One region of the Cycloclasticus pugetii PS-1 genome, then DNA from elsewhere that is predicted to be linked to it. Evidence: predicted binding sites of a transcription regulator. Region 1 holds the regulator's gene; each other region holds the start of a gene.

The links. The regulator PhoB, encoded in region 1, activates phosphate uptake and scavenging genes when phosphate is short. The targets are predictions, from matches to a motif close to GNNTGTCATAAAACTGTCANAT.
Region 2: a site for PhoB is predicted at 3,088-3,109, ahead of CYCPU_RS0100200 (choice-of-anchor I family protein). Genes of this name have one in related genera too.
Region 3: a site for PhoB is predicted at 6,531-6,552, ahead of ppk1 (polyphosphate kinase 1). Genes of this name have one in related genera too.

What each region holds. Positions count from the first base shown of each region.
Region 1 covers NZ_ARVU01000001.1:305,865-314,173, forward strand. Annotated here, with positions in the region: gene clpB (ATP-dependent chaperone ClpB) at 1-2,426, shown strand, start outside; gene CYCPU_RS0101515 (GGDEF domain-containing protein) at 2,592-4,379, opposite strand; gene phoB (phosphate regulon transcriptional regulator PhoB) at 4,618-5,313, shown strand; gene phoR (phosphate regulon sensor histidine kinase PhoR) at 5,310-6,614, shown strand; gene pstS (phosphate ABC transporter substrate-binding protein PstS) at 6,728-7,726, shown strand; gene pstC (phosphate ABC transporter permease subunit PstC) at 7,807-8,309, shown strand, end outside.
Region 2 covers NZ_ARVU01000001.1:35,874-44,182, reverse strand. Annotated here, with positions in the region: gene metX (homoserine O-succinyltransferase MetX) at 1-774, opposite strand, end outside; gene CYCPU_RS0100210 (nitrite/sulfite reductase) at 889-2,532, shown strand; gene CYCPU_RS0100205 (DUF934 domain-containing protein) at 2,519-2,971, shown strand; gene CYCPU_RS0100200 (choice-of-anchor I family protein) at 3,156-4,646, shown strand; gene CYCPU_RS0100195 (divergent polysaccharide deacetylase family protein) at 4,725-5,507, opposite strand; gene CYCPU_RS0100190 (S41 family peptidase) at 5,528-6,817, opposite strand; gene CYCPU_RS0100185 (murein hydrolase activator EnvC family protein) at 6,841-8,007, opposite strand; gene gpmI (2,3-bisphosphoglycerate-independent phosphoglycerate mutase) at 8,031-8,309, opposite strand, start outside.
Region 3 covers NZ_ARVU01000001.1:1,716,256-1,724,564, reverse strand. Annotated here, with positions in the region: gene CYCPU_RS0108350 (PepSY domain-containing protein) at 1-480, shown strand, start outside; gene CYCPU_RS0108345 (DUF2490 domain-containing protein) at 526-1,125, shown strand; gene CYCPU_RS0108340 (QcrA and Rieske domain-containing protein) at 1,135-1,563, opposite strand; gene htpX (protease HtpX) at 1,619-2,491, opposite strand; gene CYCPU_RS0108330 (Ppx/GppA phosphatase family protein) at 2,808-4,316, opposite strand; gene ppk1 (polyphosphate kinase 1) at 4,313-6,382, opposite strand; gene CYCPU_RS0108320 (SdiA-regulated domain-containing protein) at 6,604-7,563, shown strand; gene CYCPU_RS0108315 (hypothetical protein) at 7,803-8,078, opposite strand; gene CYCPU_RS11810 (glutathione peroxidase) at 8,281-8,309, shown strand, end outside.

The DNA.
Region 1 (8,309 bases):
TGGCAGGCGTCAATGTAAATCAACTACGCTCATCTTTAGGCGAAACAATTGATCGGATAGCAACGGTTGAAGGTGCAGCTGGTGACGTGCAAATGTCTAATGATTTAGGGCGTTTGCTTAATATTACCGATCAGTTGGCACAAAAACGTCAGGATGCCTACATTTCAAGTGAGTTATTTGTTTTAGCGGCACTTGAAGACAAAGGGCCAGCAGGCAAAGCGCTACAACAAGCGGGAGCGACTAAAAGTGTTTTAGAAAAAGCGATAGATGATATACGCGGTGGTGAAGCGGTGAATGATCAAAATGCAGAAGAGAACCGCCAGGCGCTGGAAAAATACAGTATTGACCTGACAGAACGTGCAGAGCAAGGAAAATTGGATCCTGTGATTGGCCGTGACGAAGAAATTCGACGCACTATTCAAGTGTTGCAACGTCGGACAAAAAATAACCCTGTGCTGATAGGTGAGCCAGGAGTAGGTAAAACCGCTATTGTAGAAGGGCTTGCGCAACGTATTGTTAATGGCGAGGTGCCTGAAAATTTGAAATCTAAGCGTTTGTTGTCGCTAGATATGGCCGCCCTTATCGCGGGTGCAAAATTCCGTGGTGAATTTGAAGAGCGCCTAAAAGCAGTGCTTAACGATGTGTCAAAACAAGAAGGGCAAGTGATCTTGTTTATCGATGAGTTGCATACGATGGTTGGTGCCGGGAAAGGTGACGGTGCGATGGATGCCGGAAATATGCTTAAACCAGCGTTAGCACGCGGTGATTTACATTGTGTAGGAGCGACAACCTTAGATGAATACCGTCAATATATTGAAAAAGATGCCGCATTAGAGCGACGGTTTCAAAAAGTATTGGTTGATGAGCCCAGTGTAGAAGATACCATCGCTATTTTGCGAGGTTTAAAAGAACGATACGAAGTACACCATAGCGTAGATATAACCGACCCAGCTATTGTTTCAGCGGCGGTATTGTCTCACCGTTATATAACTGATCGACAATTACCTGATAAGGCGATTGACCTAATTGATGAGTCAGCGAGTCGTATTCGTATGGAAATGGACTCCAAGCCTGAATCAATGGACCGGTTAGAGCGGCGTTTAATTCAGTTGAAAATTGAACGCGAAGCGTTAAAAAAAGAAACCGATGATGCATCTATAAAACGATTACAGTTACTTGAAACTGAAATTGACCAGTTGGATAAAGAGTATGCTGATTTGGAAGAAGTCTGGAAGTCTGAGAAGGCTGCTATGCAAGGCAGTGCCCAGCATAAAGAAGAGCTCGAAAAGGTAAAACTTGAAATGGAAACGGCTCGGCGTGCCGGTGATTTAACACGTATGTCAGAGTTGCAATATGGCGAAATTCCACGATTAGAAAAAGCAATTCAAGAGGCTGAGGAAGGCAGTGGTGAACAGGACTTTACCTTACTGAGAAATAAAGTCACCGAAGAAGAAATTGCTGAGGTTGTGTCTAAGTGGACGGGTATTCCCGTTTCCAAAATGCTTGAAGGCGAGCGTGAAAAACTATTGCAAATGGAAGCTGGTTTAAGTGATCGCGTTATTGGTCAAGAAGAAGCAGTTAAAGCAGTCAGCGATGCAATTCGTCGTTCACGAGCAGGCCTGTCAGACCCTAATCGCCCTAATGGTTCGTTTTTATTTTTAGGCCCAACAGGGGTTGGTAAAACAGAGTTATGCAAGGCATTAGCTGAGTTTTTATTTGATACTGAAGAAGCAATCGTACGAATTGATATGTCTGAATTTATGGAAAAACATTCGGTTGCAAGATTAATTGGTGCGCCTCCAGGGTATGTAGGCTATGAAGAAGGGGGCTATTTAACCGAAGCGGTTCGACGTAAACCCTACAGTGTTATCTTGATGGACGAAGTTGAAAAAGCACATGCGGATGTCTTTAATATTTTGTTACAAGTCTTGGATGATGGCCGTTTAACAGACGGGCAAGGCCGCACGGTTGATTTTCGAAATACAGTCATCGTGATGACTTCGAACTTAGGCTCAGATCGTATCCAAGAGCTAGCGGGTGAGGCTAATTATAATGAGATGAAAAGTGCGGTGATGGAAGTGGTCGGGCAGCACTTTAGACCGGAATTTATTAACCGTATTGATGAGTCTGTGGTGTTTCACCCCTTGGGTCGCACACAAATTCGTGCTATTACCACTCTTCAAGTAGATATTTTACGTCAGCGTTTACAAGATAGGGACATAGAGTTGGTTGTTTCAGAAGCTGCGTTGGATAAATTAGGTGAAGCCGGTTTTGACCCTGTTTATGGTGCTAGACCCTTAAAACGTGCGATACAACAACGCTTAGAAAATGAACTGGCACAAGATTTATTGGCGGGTAAGTTTGTGCCTGGTGATGTGGTTGATATAGATGTGCAAGACGATGCTTTGGTGTTTAAGAAACGCTAAGAGGTTTTGAGATGTCGTTTAGTGGTGGTTTAAAAGGCCACTAAATCATAGTCTAACTGGCGGCACCTGTTTGATCGGTGTTCGTCAGTTGGTCAACAGTTTCAAGATTGGGTGTTTTTGTCGGCAAGCATAATGTGGCTACCTGCCATAGAACATTTTCATGATTTAGGCGGACATGTTGCTTAATTGTTTTGAAGGCTTGATTTGATAAAGGCTATTGCCGAGTATCTTTTTAGCTGCAGATTTTGCGTTGCTAGCAATAGAGACGAGATCATTTTCTGACCTAAAAAAGCCGAAATCATGCGGCCTTAATGCTCCAATAGAGATTGATAAAAGTGGATAAAATACCGGCTCAGAATTTCTATCTAACGCAGAGATTCCTCCGTTAAGAAGGTGTTCTTGAGAGTAGAACTCTGACGTTAGGGCGCTAAAGTTATTTAAAGTGGTGTTGCATCGATGGTGCCAGTCGCTGCTTTGAAAAATGATGATGAAGTCATCGCCGCCAACATGCCCTACAAAATCAATGTCTGTATCTGCAGATTCTGCTAGCAACTTTGCGGTTTTTCGGAGTACTTTATCGCCCTCGCCAAACCCATAGGTATCGTTATACGGCTTAAAATTATCTAGGTCAAAATAACAAATAACGATATCTTGTTGAGTTTCAATGGAGTGATTAATTCGTTGGCTGATAGGAACATTGCCAGGTAGGTTGCTAAGAGGGTTCATGTGGCGAGCAAAGGTGATTTGCATCTCGGTTATTTCTTTCAATAAATGAAGCAGTTTACCCATGCCTTTGTAGCGGTTAGATGAGGTAATAAGAAAATCATCATGTTGTGCGAGGTTGTTTTGACTGGTGATCAATTGGCTAATTTTATTGAGTGATAAAGTAATATCTACCTTTAGCGCCTTAACGTCTAAAAAAGATAAAGCATTTTTTTTACTGTTTAATTCTTTTCCATAGCGGCTAGCATAAATAGTTAAAAACTCAGTACGCCAGATAACGCCTGCAACAGTAGCGTCGTCATTTAGGACTGGAAGCGCTGTTAGCTCAGGAGATGATTGAAAGCGTTCACCAATGTCGTAAAACTTAGTATGGGTATAAATAGGTTTGACATAAAAAAGTAGCTTTGCAGCGGTATTATCTGAACGCTCTATATTAAATTTAGGTTTGAAGTTATTTTTTCTGCTTGAAAATAGCGAGCAATCCAATAACTCAGTTGGTTTGGAATTGGGGCGGGCAAAGTAAAAACCTTGTGCATAATCGATAGCCATCGCATTAGCCTGTAGGTACTCACCGCGTAGTTCGATACCTTCACCTATTACTTTACAGTCAACACCTTTTGCAATATCTACAATAGACTGTACAAATTTTTGCTTGTTGATATCGTTATGAATGTCATTTAAAAAGTGACGGTCAATTTTTACGAAGTCGGGTTTAATTTCAGACCAGGTTCTTAAGCCTGAATAGCCTGCACCTAAATCGTCGATGGCGATGGAAAATCCCATGTCTTGATAGTATTTGGTTGCACTTGCCATTAGGTCATAATCTTCAATAGGGTATTGCTCAGTCAGTTCAATAACCACTTGGCTAGCATCTAAATTAGAGTCTTTTATATACTTTAATGTGTGGCCATGCTGATAATCTTTTTGTAAGAGAATTTCAGGAATGGTGTTAATAAATAATCGGGCATTTAAATTAAGTTCGCCAAACCGTTGAATGCTTACTTTTCGACAAAGTAAATCTAATTCGGCAAGCCGATCATATTTAGCCGCAGCGTTAAAAAGGTTGATGGGAGAGTGTAACGGACCATCAGAGGGGCCACGAATTAAGCCTTCGTAACCATAAATTTTATTGTCTTTCATCGAAATGATTGGCTGAAAGAGCGGAGTCAGTGAGTCTGTTGCTAATATATCTAAAAGCGATTGATAGTGTAGTTTTTCATCATGTGTCATAGGTGGGGAGTATCAATCAATAATATGACAGTTGTATGACGTTCATATAACGGGGCATTAAAAAAAGTTTACTGGTTGAGAGACCGCAGGCGCCTTAAGGTGGTTCAGTGCGTTACTGTTATTTTTAATAATTAGAGACAGGGTTTTCTCCGAAGCAAGTTAGAAGTAGTTTGTAAATTGTCACCGTGTTGTCATAAATATTAGGTATTCTGTAAACACTTACTTAAATGGCTTTTTTATGGAAACAATGAATGTATTGATGGTTGAAGACGATGAGGATATTGGCGAAATGCTACAACTTTCTCTTCAAACGAATAATATTGAAGTAACGTGGTGTAAAGATGTAATGAGAGCGCAAGAGTCTTTGCGAGATACGACGCCCGATATTATCTTGTTAGATTGGATGTTACCCGGAATTAGTGGGCCAGATTGGATCAAGTTTTTAAAGAATCAAGAAGAAAATAAACGTATCCCGATTATCCTGTTGACGGCACGCAGCGCGGAAGAAGATAAAGTATCGGGCTTGGAAACAGGCGCAGACGATTATGTAACCAAGCCTTTTTCTGTGCAAGAGCTCATTGCCAGAATGAAAGCGGTCTTACGACGAACCAGTACAGAAAATGAAACAGGGGTGATATCAATTGGCCCATTGTTTATTGACCCATCGAGTCATCGAGTCACTATCAATGAGGTGGACCTGATGATGAGCCCGACAGAGTATAAATTGCTGTCTTTCTTTGCTACAAACCCCAATAAAGTTTTCTCTCGCAATCAGCTGCTTGATAATGTATGGGGCGATAATGTCTACGTAGAAGATCGTACCGTTGATGTGCACATTAGGCGTTTAAGACGGATATTAGATGCTCAGGGTTGTGCAGACCTAGTTCAAACGGTAAGAGGGTTTGGTTATAAATTGGTGAACTTAAGCGCGTGAATATAAATCATAACTATGAGCGAAACACCTTTCTGTTGTGGTTTTTAACAGTCGGTGTTTTGGGTGTGTTAGTCGGTTACCCCGTCGAGGTGTCGGCACTTTTTTTATTGGCTTACATTGTCTTTCAATATCGTCGGTTACAACGTTTATATAGGTGGTCTAAGAAGTCTGGTGATCATGACCTGCCGTTTGAAGATGGCTTGTTTGGTCAAATTTCGGAAGACATCTATCAATCTAAGATGCAGGGGCTGGCACAAAAAGACAGTGTTAAATACCAACTAGAACGGTTTAAAAAGTTAATTTCTGTTTTTCCGGATGGTGTGGTTATTCTTTCATTGTCTAATGAGATTAAGTGGTTCAATAAGCAAGCCTCCCGGCTACTTATTTTAAAAAAAGAAGATACCGGGCAACTGATTAATCATTTAGTAAGGCATCCTCGGTTTACGCACTTTCTTAAAAATCTCAAGAGCGATGACGCCATTGTGATCGAGGCGCCTGTAATAGACACCAGCTGGTCGGCAGAAAAGATTGAAATAAGGGTATTGCCATATGGTGACGATGAACGTTTGTTGTTGATACGAGATGTCACTAAGGTTGAGCGCACGAATCAAGTGCGAAAAGACTTTGTGTCGAATGCATCGCATGAGTTAAGAACGCCGCTAACGGTCATGAAGGGCTATGTGGAAATGTTGTTGGCTTCAACCGCTGAGGATAATGTGCAAGTGGGTGCTTCGCTACGTAAAGTTGATCAGCAAGTGATTAAAATGCAAACCATGATCGAAGAGCTATTAGCGCTAAGTCGGCTAGAAGAGGGTAAAGTCGAGGCAGCCAATAGCTTGGTTAATGTGCGCAGTGTATGTGAACAAATTAAGTCCGAATTTCAGTCAGCGGCAAATGAGCATCAGCAATCATTGGTGTTTGATGTTCCATCGAGTCTTAATTTAAAGGGCAGTAAAGGTTCCTTATTAACCGTGTTGAGAAACTTGGTTGGTAATGCCATTAATTACTCTGATGAAAATGGTGAGATTCGTGTCGGCTGGGCAATCAATGAGCAAGGTCAGGGGCAACTTTTTGTTAAAGATACAGGTCAAGGAATAGGCGCCAGACACTTATCTCGATTAACAGAGCGTTTCTACCGGGTAGCTGAAAATAATATAAAAAATAAAACTGGGACAGGCCTAGGGTTAGCCATTGTAAAACATGAGTTAGAAAGGCATGAGGCGCATCTGGTTATCGATAGTCAAGAAGGGGAAGGCAGTTGTTTTCAGTGTGTATTTCCCGCTGAAAGAATAGACCCATAAGGCTGTCATCAAACTGTCACATTGCGTTCATTATAATGCCACATACCAAACCTAAAATGATGCACAGAGTAGAGCAAACGCTTTGCCAAATATTCAACTAAATTGGAAAAAATATGAAAATGAAAAAGATAGTGGCACTAGGACTGCTTAGCCTAACGATTGGGACAGCGGCTCACGCAGCTAAAATTGAAGGCACGGGCTCAAGTTTTGCCTACCCTGCGTATACAACGTGGAGTAAAGTTTATTACGGTGAAACAAAAAACCAAGTCAATTACACACCAACAGGCAGTGGTTCGGGTATTAAAGAAGTTAGTGCTCGTCACGTTGATTTTGGTGGCTCAGACAAGCCTTTAAAATCAAGTTCTTTAGCAAAAGCAAGTTTGATTCAATTCCCAACAGCTATTGGTGCGGTGACTTTTGCATATAATGTTGAGGGCGTCAGCGGTATGAAACTAAGCGAAGCCGCTATTTCTGGCATTATGTTAGGCAAAATTACAAAGTGGAATGATCCTATCATAGCGGCTGATAATTCAGGTATTGCTTTACCAAATGAAGATATTTTGTTTGTTCACCGTAGTGATAAATCAGGTACAACCTTTGCCTTTACCTACTACTTGAGCAAAATGAACCAAGAATGGCGCGAAACAATGGGTGCTAAGAAAGTAGTGTCATGGCCGACTAAAAACCGGATTGCTGGCAAAGGTAACTTTGGAGTTGCAACGGCGATTAAAAATAACGGGTTTTCTATCGGTTATGTGGATTACGCGGATGCTAAAAAGAATGGTTTAGATATGGCTATTATTGAAAATCGCGAAGGTATATTTGTTAAGCCAGAGCCAGCAACATTCGAAGCTGCGGCAGTGTATGCAGACTTAGATCCTAAAAAGGACTTTTATGCCAATATTGCATACCCACCAAAAGGCTATCCAGTCGTGACAGCAACGTTTGCATTAGTTCCTCAAAATGGTGAAAATGCAAAAGAAGTGATCAAGTTCTTTGATTATGCATTAACCAAAAAGAACAAGCTCATTGAGTCGGTCGGTTACGTTTCCCTTCCAGATGCAGTGATTAAAAAAATCCAAGGCTACTGGGTGGAAAAAGGCTTAAAATAAGCGCAATCTTTAACACAAGTTAACTTAAAAGCCTTCTCAAGAGGTTGTTGAGAAGGTTTTTGTTTGTCCCAGAGGGCGTAATGGAATTATTTTTTAGAAAAATTGCTCAATTAAGCGCTAGCTTAGTTTTTGTTATCTTAGCGGCTACAACGCTGGTTCTTTATTTATCAGCGAAACCGGCGATAGAAGAGTTTGGGGTTAAGTTTTTGTTTGAATCTCGTTGGGGCGAAGAAGAAAAGCTTGAGTTGTCGCCTGCCCAATTAGCCGAGTTAGAGTCATTAAAGGCGGACAAAGAGCAACCTTTAGAAGATGACTTTATTGAAGATGAAGAGGATTTTATCTTCGACGATGAAGATTTTATTACCGATGACGATATGGACTCTGAAGACAAGACCTCGAGAGAGGTTTATGGTGCATTAGTCCCTATTGTTGGTACGGTTTTCTCAACGCTTATCGCAATGTTGTTTTCAGTGCCTATAGCAATGGGCATTGCTGTTTTTCTATCTGAAATCGCGCCTGCTGCAATCGCCAAGCCTGTTGGCATAGCGATTGAGTTGTTGGCTTCTATCCCCAGTATCATTTA
Region 2 (8,309 bases), 270 kb from region 1:
AACACCGTAATCATATTTAAGTTGATCGTTTTTTAGTTCTCGACCAAATTTATCACCCATTGCATCATCAGATAAATAGGTTATATGCCCCAACATTCTTGCGACCTTTAAACCATTAGCCGGCACCGTATTATGATCATAATAACGACCGCCGTGAAAATCAGCGTCACTCATAATAGCCTGTCTCGCGACCGCATTGAAGGCGATATTTTGTGCTGATAATTTAGGGGCAGACGCAATGACGATGGCATGGCGTATCATATCTGGAAATTGAATCGCCCATTGCAACGCCTGCATACCTCCTAAACTGCCGCCCGCTACAGCGGCCCATTGACTGATACCGAGCTTATCTGCCAGTCTTTTTTGATAGTTAACCCAATCAACAACGGTCACTATTGGAAAGTCTTGACCGTAAGCTTGCGAGGTTTTCGGGTCAATACTTCGCGGCCCTGTTGAACCACTGCAGTGGCCCAAATTACAGGGCGAGACCACAAAAAACCGGTTCGTATCAATTGCTTTTCCCGGCCCTATGCATATATCCCACCAGCCTGGCTTTGAGTCACCTTCATGATGATACCCAGCTGCATGATGATCTGCCGATAAGGCATGGCAAATTAGAACCGCATTATCTGCTGCCGAATTTAACCTGCCATAGGTTTCATAAACAATATCGTATTGCTCAATGAGCCTACCACTCTCCAACGATAACGGCTCGTCAAAGTGAAGGGTTTGTGGCTCAACAATACCCACTGAATTTGTTTTAATATTAGACAATTTATTCTTTTAAGTTATAATAATATCAGTTAATATTATTTTTAATTATATCAAAAACCCTTTATATTCACCGGCCTAGTATGAATTTACTGCGCCTTAAGCGACGATAATAACATGTACCTGTATAACGAATTTGATCAAACTCTTGTCAACGAACGCGTTGAACAATTTCGCGATCAAACAAAGCGGTTCTTAAATGGCGATCTAACGGAAGAACAATTTCGCCCCTTACGCCTTATGAATGGTTTATACATTCAAACACATGCGCCAATGTTGCGCATCAATATACCGTACGGCTTATTATCAAGTAAACAGCTTCGCATGCTTGCCCACGTTTCTCATAAGTATGACAAAGACTACGGACACTTTACGACTCGCCAAAACATTCAGTTTAATTGGCCAGAGCTAAAACGGGTGCCCGATATTCTTGCTGACTTAGCAAGCGTGCAAATGCACTCTATTCAAAGTAGTGGCAATTGCATCCGAAACACGACTGCAGACCCACTAGCTGGCGTTTGTGCAGATGAAATTGAAGACCCAAGACCCTATTGCGAAATAATTCGTCAATGGTCAACTTTACACCCAGAGTTTTCATACCTGCCACGCAAATTTAAAATTGCCGTAAGCGGGTCGCCAAAAGATCGTGCCGCTACACAAGTACACGATATTGGTCTACATCTTAAAAAAGATGCTGATGGCAACATCGGTTTTGAAGTCTTAGTTGGTGGAGGACTTGGGCGCACCCCCGTTATTGGTCAAACAATTAACAACTTTATTGCTGAAAAAGACCTCTTGTCCTACCTTGAAGCGATTCTTCGCGTTTATAACCGCTTTGGCCGCAGAGATAATAAATACAAAGCCCGTATTAAAATACTCGTTCGCGAAACAGGCTTAGATACTTTTAAAGAACAGGTCGAAGCAGAATGGGCTTCCATCCGAGACAGTCAATTAACGCTAACCGACGATAACATTCAACGTGTAAAACGTTACTTCACACCACTAAATTACGAAACAGCTAACGATGAGGCTTTAGAGCAACACTTGGCTAATAGCGGTGCTTTTCGTCAGTGGTTTCAACAAAATACTAAAGCGCACAAACAATCCGGTTACCGTATTGCCTTTGTTTCGCTTAAATCACCAAAGCGTCCGCCGGGCGATGTAACCAAACAGCAAATGGAACTCATCGCCGATTTGGCTGACCAATATAGTTTTGGCCAGATCAGAACCACTCACGACCAAAACCTTGCATTAACCGATGTAAAATCCAGTGATTTATATGCCCTTTGGCAGCAATTAGCCGAGCATGACCTTGCAACAGCAAATATTGGCACGATTACCGATATGATTTGCTGCCCCGGTCTCGATTTTTGTAGCTTAGCAAATGCCAGCTCTATTGATATCGCACAAGGTATTACTGACCGTTTTACTGACAGCGCCATTGACGCTGGCAATATCAGCCTCAAAATGTCTGGTTGCATGAATGGCTGTGGCCACCATAGCATCGGTGAAATTGGTATTTTGGGTGTCGATAAAAAAGGCGAGCAATGGTATCAATTAACTCTAGGTGGTTCCGATAGCCATCAAAGTAAATTAGGGGACAGGCTTGGAAAAGCCATTGCCAAAGATGGTGTAGTAGATGCTATTGACGACATTGTTCAGGTCTATAAAGCCAACAGAATAGATGATGAAAACTTTGCAAGCACACTGCAACGCATCGGATTACAACCGTTTAAGGATAAAGTGTATGACGCTCATTAAAAACAACGAAATCGTTCAAGACCGTTGGACCAAGCTAGACGAAGAGCAAGCTCTACAAGCAGACTATAACATCATCGATCTTGCCTATTGGAATGCCAATAAAGATTCCTTAATCGCTAGCAAAGGACATCTTGGCTTATGGGTTCAAGGCGATGAAAGTGCAGAACAATTTGCAGATGACTTACAATACTTTGAGCTTATCGCTATACACTTTCCAACATTTGTTGACGGTCGTGGTTACTCACTAGCGAAAATATTACGTGAAAAGCACCATTACACCAAAGAAATCAGAGCCGTTGGTGATGTCCTACCCGATCAGGCTCTTTATTTAACACGTGTAGGATTCGATACACTTGAATTCTCAACTAAAGAAGCTGGTTCGCTTGCCTTAGAAAAATTAAATGAGTTTAGCGTTTTCTATCAGGCTGCTACCAACTAGCAGCCTTGCCCTTATCGTTATTTTTATCAAAATAACGACAAAATACGCAAAAAAACATATTACACCACTAGCTCGCTTCTTAGCTCCCTTGCCAGGCTGTAACTAAAACACCCCCTAACCGTCACACAAGCGTCATAACCTGTTGGTACATTTGATGTCCCGTTTCAATGCATAAGGACATCCAATGGATTCACTAATAAAGCTCACTCTCGGCGTCAGCTTAACGCTTGGCATATCATTCTCTACACTTTCTTTTGCTGATATTAATATCGTTAAAAAAGGTCAATATACCGAGGAATGTGGCGGCGAAGAAAGTTGCACCGAGATTTCAGCTTTTAGTCCTGTGTCGAATAGGATTTACACCACCAATGCCGAAGAGAATGAACTCAAAATTCTTAATGTAGATAGTAACGGCTGGCTCTCCGAGCACAGCACTCTGACTTTGATTGGTGGCGGCCCAAACAGTGTTACTACCTACGGGAATTGGGTTGCTGTAGCCGTAGAGGCTGTCAATAAACAAGATGATGGCAACGTTCTTATCTATGACCTTGAAGGAAATTTACAGCGGATCATAAAAGCTGGCGCATTACCCGACATGCTGACATTTACCCCGAACGGTAAATTTTTAATTGTTGCTAACGAAGGAGAGCCTGACGATGAGTATAAAAATGACCCTGAAGGTACGGTAACTGTTATCAATACAAACACTTGGATGCCTGCAACGGCTGATTTTAATACGTTTAACAGTACTAAATTAAAAAACGTGCGTATTTTTGGCCCAGATGCGTCAATTGCCCAAGACCTAGAACCTGAATATATTACTGTTTCAGCCGACTCCAGTACGGCTTGGATTAGCCTGCAAGAAAACAATGCTTTAGCAAAACTAGACATTGCGTCAGCGACTATCACCGATATTTATGGCTTAGGTTACAAAAAACATCAACAAAATAAAAATGCCTTTGATGCCAGCAACAAAGATAATGCAATAAACATTCAAACATGGCCAACATACGGCATGTATCAACCCGATGCTATTGCAAGTTTCGAGTATAAAGGTTCAACTTTCATTTTATCTGCCAATGAGGGCGATGCTAGAGACTATGACGGTTACAGCGAAGAAGTGCGTGTTGAAGACCTAATATTAAACCCTGACGCATTCGAAAATGCTAGAGAGCTTCAACAAATAGAGAACCTGGGGCGATTAAAAACCACCACTGCCAATGGCGATATAAACAATGATGGGGCACATGAAAAGATTTACTCTTATGGCGCACGCTCTTTTTCTATCTGGGATGAAAAAGGGTCTCGAATCTATGACTCTGGGTCTGACTTTGAACGCTTCTTAGCCACCTATGCTGATAACAACGTTGATAATGAACCATGGGAAGAAGGACGTAGTGACGACAAGGGGCCTGAACCTGAATCTATTACTACCGGTGAGCTACGCGGTAAAATTTATGCCTTTATTGGCTTAGAAAGAGCTAATGGTATTTTTATATATGACATCTCTAATCCGCGCAAACCAAAGCCTGCCGGTTATATCAACATTGAGAAGCAAGGTGACATTGGACCAGAAGGGTTAATTTTTATTAAAAAAACTGAGTCTCATGGTTGGCTAATTGTTACTAATGAGATTAGTAACACGATTAGTATTTACGAAATAAGCATTGATTAACACAATGCTTTGTTAAAAAGTCCCTGCTGGTTTTATCAGCAGGGACTTTTTGTGTTCATTGCTGAAACAGCGTGCAATTTAGTTAATGATCTTACCCACTACCATTTGTGCCGATCTTTTCCGAAGCTGATATGAAATAGGCTCAAGCTTCACCCCCCGTAAGGCTAATGTGGGTAACATTTCTTGCAATACACTTAATGTTTCTGGATATGGGTGACCAATGCCCACGGCATAACCGTTTTCTAAAGCTTGTTTAATCAATATATCAAACTGTTGTTTAATCTTTTCTTCATCAATAGTGTGGTCGAGAAAAACATCACGACTAAGGACGGGCACACCTTGTTCAACGGCAATTTGCGCGGCAATAGACTGCCCAGCAGTACGACTATCAACAAAAAAATAATTTCCCTGCCGCATTGTTTTCATCACCCATTCCATATGGCCAGGATGCCGTGTTAGCAAACTCCCTTGGTGATTATTCATACCGATTGCGTGAGGTACTTTATTAAACGCCTGCAACAGGGCCTGCTCCACCTCTTTTTCTTTCATATCAATGGCTAAGGCACCCTCTTCGGCAGCTTCTCCAAGGGTTGACTGCATTGGCATATGCAGCATAACTTCGTGCCCATGCTGATGCGCAAGATTCGCCAACTGTCTGGCTTTTGGTGCATTGGGTAAAACCGCATACGTTAAGTTGGCCGATAGATTAATCAGCTGCCTGCCTTCTTCTAAACGATAACCAATATCATCAATAATAATACTGATAACCGCCTCTGGTTTTACTTCCTCGGCGTGGCTAGGCCCTATCAAAAAAACACAAGCGATCAATAAAAAAGTCCGAGCCATAATTAACTTTTCCACCGGTCGCTCGTGCCTATCGCTTACTTTCTTAAAATATTGATGCCTTTAAGCAAATTAAGCGCTTCGTGCAAGGGGTAATCTGTACTCACTTGCTCTACTACTTTTTCTTCCTTTTCTTCTTCGCCTTCGGGGTTCACTAAATGCTTTGTTAAATCTTTTTCTTTAATTGCAACAAAATCATCTTCTAATTGTTCTAACTTTACTGCCGATAAAGTGATGTCAGGCGTGATCCCTTCAGCTTGAATTGAGCGACCTGATGGCGTGAAGTAACGCGCTGTGGTTAATTTAATCGCTCCGCCTTTATTGTTTTCTAAAATCGTTTGCACCGAACCTTTACCAAAACTTTGCTGCCCCATAATCACTGCACGCTTATGGTCTTGTAACGCACCAGCAACAATTTCTGAGGCCGACGCAGAACCACCATTAATCAACACAACAATTGGAGCACCTTTTAAAACATCATTGGGGCCTGCTTTAAAGCTCATTTTAGAATGCTCAATACGGCCTTCTGTGTAAACAATTAAACCATCGCTTAAGAAAGCATCACTCACTGACACGGCCGCATTTAATAAACCACCAGGGTTATTACGTAAATCCAATACCAGACCTTTTAGCTCATTACCTTCAGATTCTTTTTTTAACTCAGAAATCGCGTCATTTAGGTTTTCTCCAGTCCTTGTTTGGAAGCTGGCAATTCTTACATAGCCATAGCCGGGTTCTAAAAGACGATTTTTCACACTAACCACTTTAATAACTGCACGGGTGATCTTAATTTTAAGTGGCTTCGGCTCACCTTCTCTTATAATCGTTAACAGAATATCGGTCCCTGGTTTGCCGCGCATTATTTTTACTGCATCTGACAAGGTCATGCCTTTTACTGGTTTTTCATCTAAACGAATCACCAAATCACCGGCTTCTATCCCTGCTTTAAAAGCAGGCGTATCATCAATTGGCGTAATAACTTTTACGAAACCATCTTCCATACCTACTTCGATGCCTAAACCACCAAATTCCCCACGTGTTCCTTCACGCAAATCTTTAAAGGCTTTTTTATCCAAATAGGTTGAGTGAGGGTCCAAGCCCGTTAACATCCCTTTTATCGCATTCTCTAATAGGTCGTGATCACTCACCTCTTCAACATAAGACGCTTTAATTTGGCCAAATACTTCTGAAAATGCCTTTAAATCCTCTAATGGTAACGAACTGTTAACCCGTTCTTTCTCAGCCAACACGGTCCCGCCAATGCTCAACATAATACCCAGTGCAGCACCTACCATTAACACTGGCAATGTTTTACGTAAAAAATTCATATCAACTCCATTAACTTACAAAATTACCCAACGCGACCTTTTTTAACCGCTCGACACCATTGAATAGGATTCACCGGCTTTCCATTTTTTCTAATGCTGAAGTATAGACCGGCTTTTTGTTGTCCGCCACTCACTCCAACCGTTGCTATCATTTCACCCGCTTCAACCCAGTCACCCACTTCTTTGTACAACCCTTCATTGAAGGCATATAAACTCATATAGTTTGAACCATGATCGACGATAATCAACAAACCATAGCCTCTTAACCAATCCGCATACACTACTCTACCATGCGAGATAGCCTTAATGGCGGTGCCTTCGCTTGCAGCAATAACAACCCCGTCATAGCGACCAGATTGTCTTGCACTACCAAATCGCTTACGTATCGAGCCTTTTATAGGCCAAGGCAATCGACCTTTTAAGCTCTTAAAAGGTTTATTTTGCTGGGCCAACACAGGCGTATCAATAATGACTTGGCGAATACTAGCTAATAGCGTTGTTAAGCGTTTTTCATTTTCTTTTAATTCAGCCAATTCATCGGCCGCTGATTTCATCTCTTTACCTAACTGAGCCAACACCTTTTTACGTTGACTCTTAGCCGCCATTAACTGCTCGTTCTCCGTTTTTTTTGCGTCAATAAAGGTGGCTAACTCACTCAACTGATCATCTAGCGCCACTTCAACATCAATTAATTTTTTAATACCCGCGTCCAGTGCCGTTACATTGTCCAATCTCGCTTGGTTGAAATAGTCATAGTACTGTATTACTCGACTCATCCGATCTGGGTGCTGTTGATTAAGCAACATCTTCACACGCTGTTGCTTACCCATTAAATACGCCGACTTTAATTGCTCGGCCAATAACTGTTTTTGCACCTTAGTCTGTTCTTTTAGCCTAGCTTGCTGGGCTCGCAATTGCTTAATTTTTTTGTCTGTTTCATCAAGCTTTTCATTCAGCAAACGAAGCCTTTTTGAAGACTCAGCCAAGCGTTTATCCAGTTGTTTAAGCGCCTTTTCCTCTTTAGTTTTTGATTGCTGCGTTAAAGCGATGTTTTTTTCCACCAATTGCATCCGCTCGCGCAACAAAGCCAGTTGTTTCTTTTTCTCACTCTCAGGCGATGCAAATAAGGACCCTGAACCCAGTAACGAAACTAATATAAGCGTCGTTAAAATAAGTCGTTGCTTTAACATTCTTATTGGCTAGAGGTACTACTTTAACTGGTTAAATGAAGCAAACTATGCCCACTCATCTCGGCTGATGGACTAAGCCCCATAGCGGCCAACATCGTAGGCGCGACATCTGCTAAATCACCGCTGCTATCAAGCTGTGCGGAACGGCCAACATAAACAAAGGGCACTGGGTTGGTGGTATGCGCTGTGTGCGTCTGACCAGAATCTGGATCCGTCATTTGTTCGGCATTACCATGATCCGCCGTGATAAAAACCTCACCGCCTACTTTTTCAAGTGCTTCCAACAACCTTGCAATGCAGGC
Region 3 (8,309 bases), 1.4 Mb from region 1:
ATTTTATGTGCCTTACCTATTTTGGTTGTTATAGGCTCAGGCGTCTTGTTGCTGCTCAAAAAAGATGTAGATTGGATCCAGCCGCCCAGCACTCGCGGAGTGAGTTCTGTTCCTTCAATTACTTTTGATGAAATTCTAGCAACTTCAAAAACAGTAAAACAAGCAAAGGTTAACGGTTGGGCGGATATTGACCGACTGGATGTAAGGCCCAATAAAGGCATTGTTAAAGTTCGAGCGAAGAGCGATTGGGAAATTCAAATAGACACTCAATCTAATGAAATATTGCAAGTGGCCCATCGCCGGTCAGATTTCATTGAGTCAATTCATGATGGTACGTTCTTTCATGATGCTGTAAAGCTATGGGTTTTTTTACCTAGCTCATTGATTTTATTTGTTTTGTGGGTAACGGGGCTATATTTGTTTTTAACGATGCATTTTAAAAAAAGAAGCAGAAAGCGGATAACACACCCTGCAGGATAAAAGATTGGTGTTTATATGTTCGTTAACTTAAATCGATTCATATTAATGAGCCTTGTTGTTTGGTGCTTTTCTTTTAGCTGCTTAGCAACTGAAAGCCAGTTAAAAGTGAATAAAAAAGCCGTCATAAAAGGAGTGGCTTTTAAAGGTGATATAGAAGCCCGAAGAGATAAAGGCATATTGCATAGAAAGCATGCAGATATTGGCGTGAGACTTCCTTTGGCGATAAAAGACTTAACACTAGGTGTTCATTATCGAAGGGTTTATAGCTTAGAAGAAGATGGTTGGGCGCTAGAAAATAGGCCCTATGTTCAATTAGAGCAAAAATTCAAAGGGAACAATAAGCTTGATTGGAGATTGAGAGTTCGCCAAGAATTTAGAGATCGAGAAGGAAAAGGGCGCTCTAAACGCAGCCGAGTGAGAGCTAAGGTTGTATTACCCAAGCGAATTTTTAATGCTAAACCGTTTGTGAGCCATGAATATTATTATGATTTAACGGCGCATCAATTATCGCAAACACGGGTAGACATGGGTGTTACCTTCGATAAATTCAAAACAGTGGTGCCGCAACTATCTTTTAAAATAGTGGCAAAGCAAAAGGATAAATGGCAAACCTCATCGGCAATCGTGTTGAGTCTGGCCTTTTAAAAGCAGTTATTAAGGAAGTGAGATAACAATTTCATTGCCTTGTTCAGAAAGTTCAAGCGCAAGAAGGTTTTTATCAGCGGGCCCTTGAAGAACCGTCCCCTGTTTATCAAATTTAGCACCATGACAGGGGCAAACTAGCTTGTCTGGCGCCACAGAAACGGTGCACTTTTGGTGTGTACAGCTTAAGAGCAAGGCAACATATTTTCCATTTTTTTGTTGATGTAGAAAGATCGGTGCCTTGACAGTCGTGGCCTGCAAAATAGCAAAGTCATCGTTTTCTAATACAGTTTTATGAGCAATTATTTTATTGTTTTGCTGCGTTTTTAAAAGAGTGGTTTTGATATTGGGTGATGTTTGGCAGCCCACTAATAAGGAGGCGCCGCAGCTACTTGCTAAGGCGAAGCTGCTGGATTTTTTAATAAAAGATCGCCTATCCATTTAAGGTGCTCCCTAGTTTAATAATGTGTACAGTTTGCCTTATCTATTTGATAGCTTAGTTTCTTTGTAGCGCAGCGATGCGTTCTTCAAGCGGTGGGTGAGACATAAAGAGTTTTTTGACTTGTCCACCATTAATACCAAAAGCGGCTAATTCTTCTGGCATATCAGTTGGCTCATGACTACGCTGTAGGGCTTTTAATGCGTTAATCATTTTTTGTTTGCCGGCTAAATTGGCGCCGCCTTTATCGGCATGAAACTCACGATAGCGCGAGAACCACATAACAAGCATGGAGGCTAAAAAGGATAACACGACCTGAGCTAACATTTGGGTCACAAAATAACCAATGCCATGCCCACGTTCATTTTTAAGAATGACCCTATCCACAATATGACCAATGACAGAGGCAAAGAAATATACAAAAGTATTCACCACACCTTGCATCAATGCCATCGTGATCATATCACCATTGGCAACATGGCTGACTTCATGCCCAAGCACGGCTTCTACTTCATCTCTGTTCATTGCATTAAGTAAGCCAGTACTCACGGCCACTAAAGCATCATTCTTATTCATCCCAGTTGCAAAGGCATTGGGTGTAGGGTTATTAAAAATACCGACTTCTGGCATACCAATGCCTGCTTTTTCCGCCTGTTTTGAGACCACAGAAACAAGCCATTGCTCTGTTGAATTTTTAGGCTGATCAATAACCTGAACACCCATGGAACGTTTTGCCATGGATTTTGACATGGCTAAGGAAATGACCGAACCGGTCATGCCAACGATCAGAGAGATAATTAATAAAGCATTCAGGTCTAAATCGACCCCATTTGCCTGCAAAGTACCTGATAAACCAAATAGGCTAAATACCAAGCTGATAACGACCATAATGGCTACATTAGTGGCTAAAAATAAAGCAATTCGAGTCATGTTAAAAATGTCCTTAAACAATATAAAAAGTATTTGGGGGTGAATTTTGTAAATTCAAGTTTAGGTATTTTAAGCTAAATATCTTACTCGACGTTTGCTTGTCTCAATAATCTAAATACCCTATTTTTGATACCTAATGCTTAAACGGTTAAGCGTTTTTGTTTAAGGACAGAGAAGGTTAGTTTGATTACTTGAACGTTCGATTCTAGTTAGGAAAAAGACAGCGTTGCAAAAAAATATAAAACATTAAAGTGAAAGAGGGTGAATAGGCCAGCTAAGTAACGTGCAGAATAAATTTTGCTATTAAACTAGTCAGTTAAACAATTTGGCAAGACAGGGTGTAGCCTAGGTTTGCCATAACACTGGACTCTTTGTTTAAGTCAGCCATAGTCACGTCTTGTTCAAGAAAGAACTGTTTATCAATGCTTAGCATCATTTCGCGCCCATCAACCTGAAGCGATAATAAATCGATAACTAAGGGCTGGCGGCTATTATTTATAATAACAGCTAAGCGAAATAGGCGAATTAACCGCGTTAACATTTTATGGCTGATAATTCGAATGTCGGGAAGCCGTCTTCGTCTAAACCGTTTTCTAGCCCCAATGACGATGGTTGAAAGCAGAAGCTGTTCGTCTTGGTTATAGCCCGCAAGGTCACTGTTAGCCAAAATATAAGCTGAATGTTGCTGAAAGTCAGTCACATTAATTTGCTGGCCAACCTCATATAAATAAGCGGCCTCAAGTAATAGAGTCTTAAGTTTCGTTGAGGTTAGACTCCAGCTTTTTGAAGTTTGGTGCCAAAATAGCTCGCAAGTTTCTGCTATTTGTTGGGCCTGCCTACGGTCAACGTTGTAAAGACGTTGTAAATGTTGGCGAGTACGCAGCCGTGTATCTCCTTGTTTATTTTGTTGCTCCATTTCAAACAAGACGCCCTCGCGCAAGGCAGCAGAGCAGAATGTCAAAGCAGTTAGGTTTAGGCTCTTCATAAGGGCAATCATAATGGCTAAGCCAGCAGGTAAAACCATGGCTCTAGCTTCGTCAATACCAACTAATGAGAGCTTAGAGACACCGTCTATTTGGCATAATAAATGTTGTAATTTGAGTAAGGTATTTAATTCTAGACGGTCGGTTGTTTCGCTGATTAAACCGATCGCCTTAAAAAGGGCTTTGGCGGTGCCTGATGTTGCAAAGACCTTATTTGGGTGACTTGTCCTAAAATGATGGGAACACTGCTCAAGCTTTTGCAGTGCGGATACCTCGGCCCGTTTAAATGATTTTTGATTCACGCCTTTACTGAAGTAACGTTCTGTAAAGCTGATGCAGCCCATGTTTTTGCTGTCTCTATATTGAGTATCAGTGCCTTCACCCAGCACTATTTCAGTACTGCCACCACCTATATCAACCACCAAACATGAGTCTTTGATTTCTTCGCTACGAACGACCCCTTGGTAGATTAATCTGGCCTCTTCAGAGCCTGAAATTATTTCAATAGGAAAGCCCAATGAGTACTCAGCCAGTGAGAGAAAAGCATTACGGTTAACAGCTTCTCGCAAGGTATGAGTGGCCACGACACGACATTTTTTAATTTGATATGTTTTTATTGTAGCGCTCATTTCTTTAAGACTGCTTGCTGCTCTTAGCATCGCCTCGTAACTTAATTCATTAGCCTTATTTAACCCCGCTCGTAAGCGTACTCGATGTTTTACCTTATGCAGAGGTTCAAGCTTACCGGCATTTAAGCGAGCAATAATTAAGTGAAAACTATTAGAGCCTAAATCTAAGGCAGCAATTAATTCTGATTGGGTATCGGCGTTAAGGCTAGTCATTTCTTGTTAGACTCAAGGTCTTTTAGATAGTTATACACCGATATTTGAGAGCGAATTTTTCGCTTATTGCCTCGTGGCAAATATTTGTTATGTTGTTTCTTATCTATAATTCTGGCCTTTGTCTTATCGGACCATTGGAGGTTAAAGATATGGATAATTTGTTGCTGAATGGCAGGGTCATAAATAGGGCAGCCAACCTCTACACGCCGCTCTATATTACGCGTCATCCAGTCTGCCGAACTAATGGTAACGCGAGGGTCTCCATTATTATGAAAAATCGTAAATCGTGTATGTTCTAAAAATCGGTCGACAATAGAAATAACTTCAATATTGTCACTAAGCCCTACAACCCCAGGAGCTAAACTGCACATTCCCCTCAAGACGATTTTAATTTTCACACCGGCACTACTGGCCTCGTACAACTTATCAATAACTTGCTTATCATCAATGTTATTCATTTTAATAAGAATTTCAGCCTTATGCCCTTTTTTGGCCATCTTTATTTCATTCTCAATCGATTTATTAATCCAATCTCTTGTGCCGATAGGGGAAACAATTAAATGTTTAAACGTGGTTTTTTTATAACTGTGCGCAATAAAGTCAAAAACAAGCGCAACTTCCTTGGTAATCGCTTGTTTGTTGGTAAATAAACTAAAGTCGGTGTAAACCTTAGCTGTTTTTTCGTGAAAGTTACCGGTGCCAACGTGAGCGTAATAGGTTTGTTTTTTATGTTCATGTCGGCCAATTAAACATAATTTAGTGTGGCACTTTAGTGAGGGTAAGCCAAAGTGAACCTTAACACCCGACTCGGTTAAGATACGCGCCCATTCCATGTTGGCTTGTTCATCAAAACGTGCGTGTAACTCAATAACAGCAAAAACTTCTTTGCCATTTCTAACCGCATTGATCAGTGACTTGATAAGCCTACTGTTGTTGGCTACACGGTAGAGGCAGATTTTTATTTCAAATACATTTGGATCAAAAGCTGCCTGACGTATCAATTCGGTAAAGTGATCAAACTTGTGATAAGGGTAACAAAGCAAAATGTCTTGCTGCTTTATTGCATCAAAAGGGCAGGCATGACGGGAAAATTGCCTAGAAACCAAAGGTGTTAACGGAGGGTTTTCAAGGTGTTTACGCCCCACATTAGGGAAGTCAATAAAGTCTCGGAAATTATGATAACGGCCACCTGGCACCACACTATCATGACGTGTAATGCCAAGTTTAGATTTCAGCATGTCGATAGCATGATCGGGCATGGCTCGTTCGTACACAAATCTCACAGGCTTAGCATGTAGGCGCTGCTTTAAACCGATAGATAATTTTTCTAAAACCGATAAATCAATATCATCGGTTAGACCGAAATCAGCATCTCCCGTTACCTTCATAGCGTAAACATTGCAGACCTTGTAATTAAAATAGGCGGAAAAAATATTGTTTATACAATAGCGAATAATATTGTCGGACATAATAATATCTCGTCGTCGTTTACCTTTTTCACGTGGTAATTCAATAAAACGAGGAGAGTCTGTGGTTGGTATCGCAATTGCTGCATACTGTATGTTTTTACCACCCAGCATTTCACAAATTAAATAGCTGAGGTCATCTTTTAATAAGGCCGCTAAATTAGTATTTTTATTGATAATAATAGGCTCAATAAAACCTTGTAGATGATTGGTAAAGTATTTTTGTAGCCAGTTTCCTTGCTCGGGGCTCAGTTGATCTTCATTAATTAAGAAAATGTTTTTATGCGCGAGCCCTTTCAATACCTCATGGTAAGTGACATCAAATTCTTCTTGTAGCTTTAAGACCTTTTTTTGTATATCACGTAACAAGTTTTTGGTCGGTGTTTGTTCATCAAGGTCTTTCTCAATAAGAACCCGGCGCTTAACATTGGCAACGCGCACCCTGAAAAACTCATCTAGGTTGTTTGAAAAAATGCCTAAAAACCGGACTCTTTCTATAATAGGTGTGGATTTATCAGCCGCTTCTTGTAGCACGCGCTCGTTAAAGGACAGCCAGCTGAGTTCTTTCGCAATATATTTCGCCTCTAATTTTTTGATCACCTAACCTACCTAAGCCGTTTACTAAAACTTTATTATGTAGAGGCAAGATGACAGGTTCGTGACAGTGTCTAATCCTTTGGTTTTATGGGGCGAAATTTTCCTGTTACACGGAAAGGGCTGAGATAGGTATTTGTGCCTTGCGTCTGCATATTGTCATCGTTCTGACACTTCGTTGTCATCATCATTGGTTACATTCACTGCAAATTTTAAGGATGAATGCCATGCTGAATACCACACGAATATCTCGTTTAGATTATTGCTTAAAAATTGTTTTGGAGCAGTCTCGTATTGGTGATTTAAAAGTTTGTAATAAGCAAAACCTGATCTATCTCTTGTTAATATTAGTCGTTTCATTCGGCCTCTTCAGCGGTGAAGAAACCCCCATAGTTGCTGGACAGCAAATTGGCTTAACTGGCTATGAAATTCACGCAACGCCTAAGATGATAGCGGGTGTTAAAGATAATGCATCTGGCCTAACCTATAACAGCAATACCAATACATTATTTGCTGTTGTTAATAACCCAGAAATGCTACTTGAGCTGACAAAAGACGGTGAGCTAATTCGTCGTATTGATTTAATTGGCTTCGAAGACACAGAAGGGGTGATGTATCTCGGCGGCGAACGATATGCCGTGGTTGAAGAGCGAAAAAGAACCTTGGTAATGTTCGATATTAATTCGCAAACAAAGGTTGTTAATAGGGTGGGCTTAAAGAGCCTTCAGTTAGCCATTACATCAGGTAAAAACAAAGGATTTGAAGGGTTAACTTATAACCAAGACAGTGGGGATTTATTTATCATTAACGAGAAAACACCTCGACAACTGATAAAGCTGTCGGGTTTTGTTGAATCATCTGATATCGCTATTTCAACGCCGTTTTCTTTAGAAAAAACCTCTTTTGGCGGTGATGATTACTCAGGGGTGCATTATGACGATCAAACAGGCCATCTAATACTCTTGAGTGACGAATCTCGTCAAATGGTTGAAGTCAATAAAGAAGGGATTGAAATCAGCCGATTGGACTTGAGTAGAGGGAATGCTGGTTTGCATGATGATGTACCGCAGGCTGAAGGTATAACAATGGACAAAGACGGTGATATTTATGTCATCAGCGAGCCTAATTTCTTTTATCGTCTCAAGAGTAAAAATCGCCTGTTAAAAGTCGCGTCAAAAAATGACTAATTGAGTTAAATCAAACTGGCTGCCCCATCTATACCATGGCTTCGGTATTTAACTGGGCAAGGTTTAATGGCAACGGTTATGTGCTGGTTGGCGTTGGTGTTCTTGTTATCTTTCAACTGTTTTTTACCTATCAAGAACCGATACAGGCCCTGTTGGGTACAGCTGCAAGCAATTCTGCTAAAACTCGTGTTAGGCATAACAATCACGAACTTAAACTAGCGCCTTCTTTAAGTTGTAGGTCAGCCTCTTTTTATACGCACTACTTTCATAATTTCTAAATCAATGCCAGCAACAGTTTCTTGTGCTGGATAGTACGTCATGTTTACTCGGGCGCCTTTTAAGCTCTGGTATTGACCTTTGCGCTTGAATTTAAAGGGCACAGTGCAACCTTCTACCATCAACGTATGTAAAATCCAGTCGCCTTGAGGGCGTTGAACATGTGACATAACCTTCATTAATTCTGAGTGAGTAAGGCTGGGGTGTTTTTCAATTAGTTTTTGGGGGTCTGATTGCATGTTTTTTTATGATTACTTTAACCAATAACCGTTAAAGAACTTATTGGTTCTTTGTTAAGAGTGGGCGCTAGCTAGACTGACCCCATAATTCACTCTATTGTGATATTCACGTTCTTTTAGGGTACTAGGAATAACTGCATTTATAAGGTACAAGTTATCAAAATAATGGTTAAGATACGACAATTAAACGAACAAGGAAAAGATGATGAGTAACTCAATTTACGACATAGC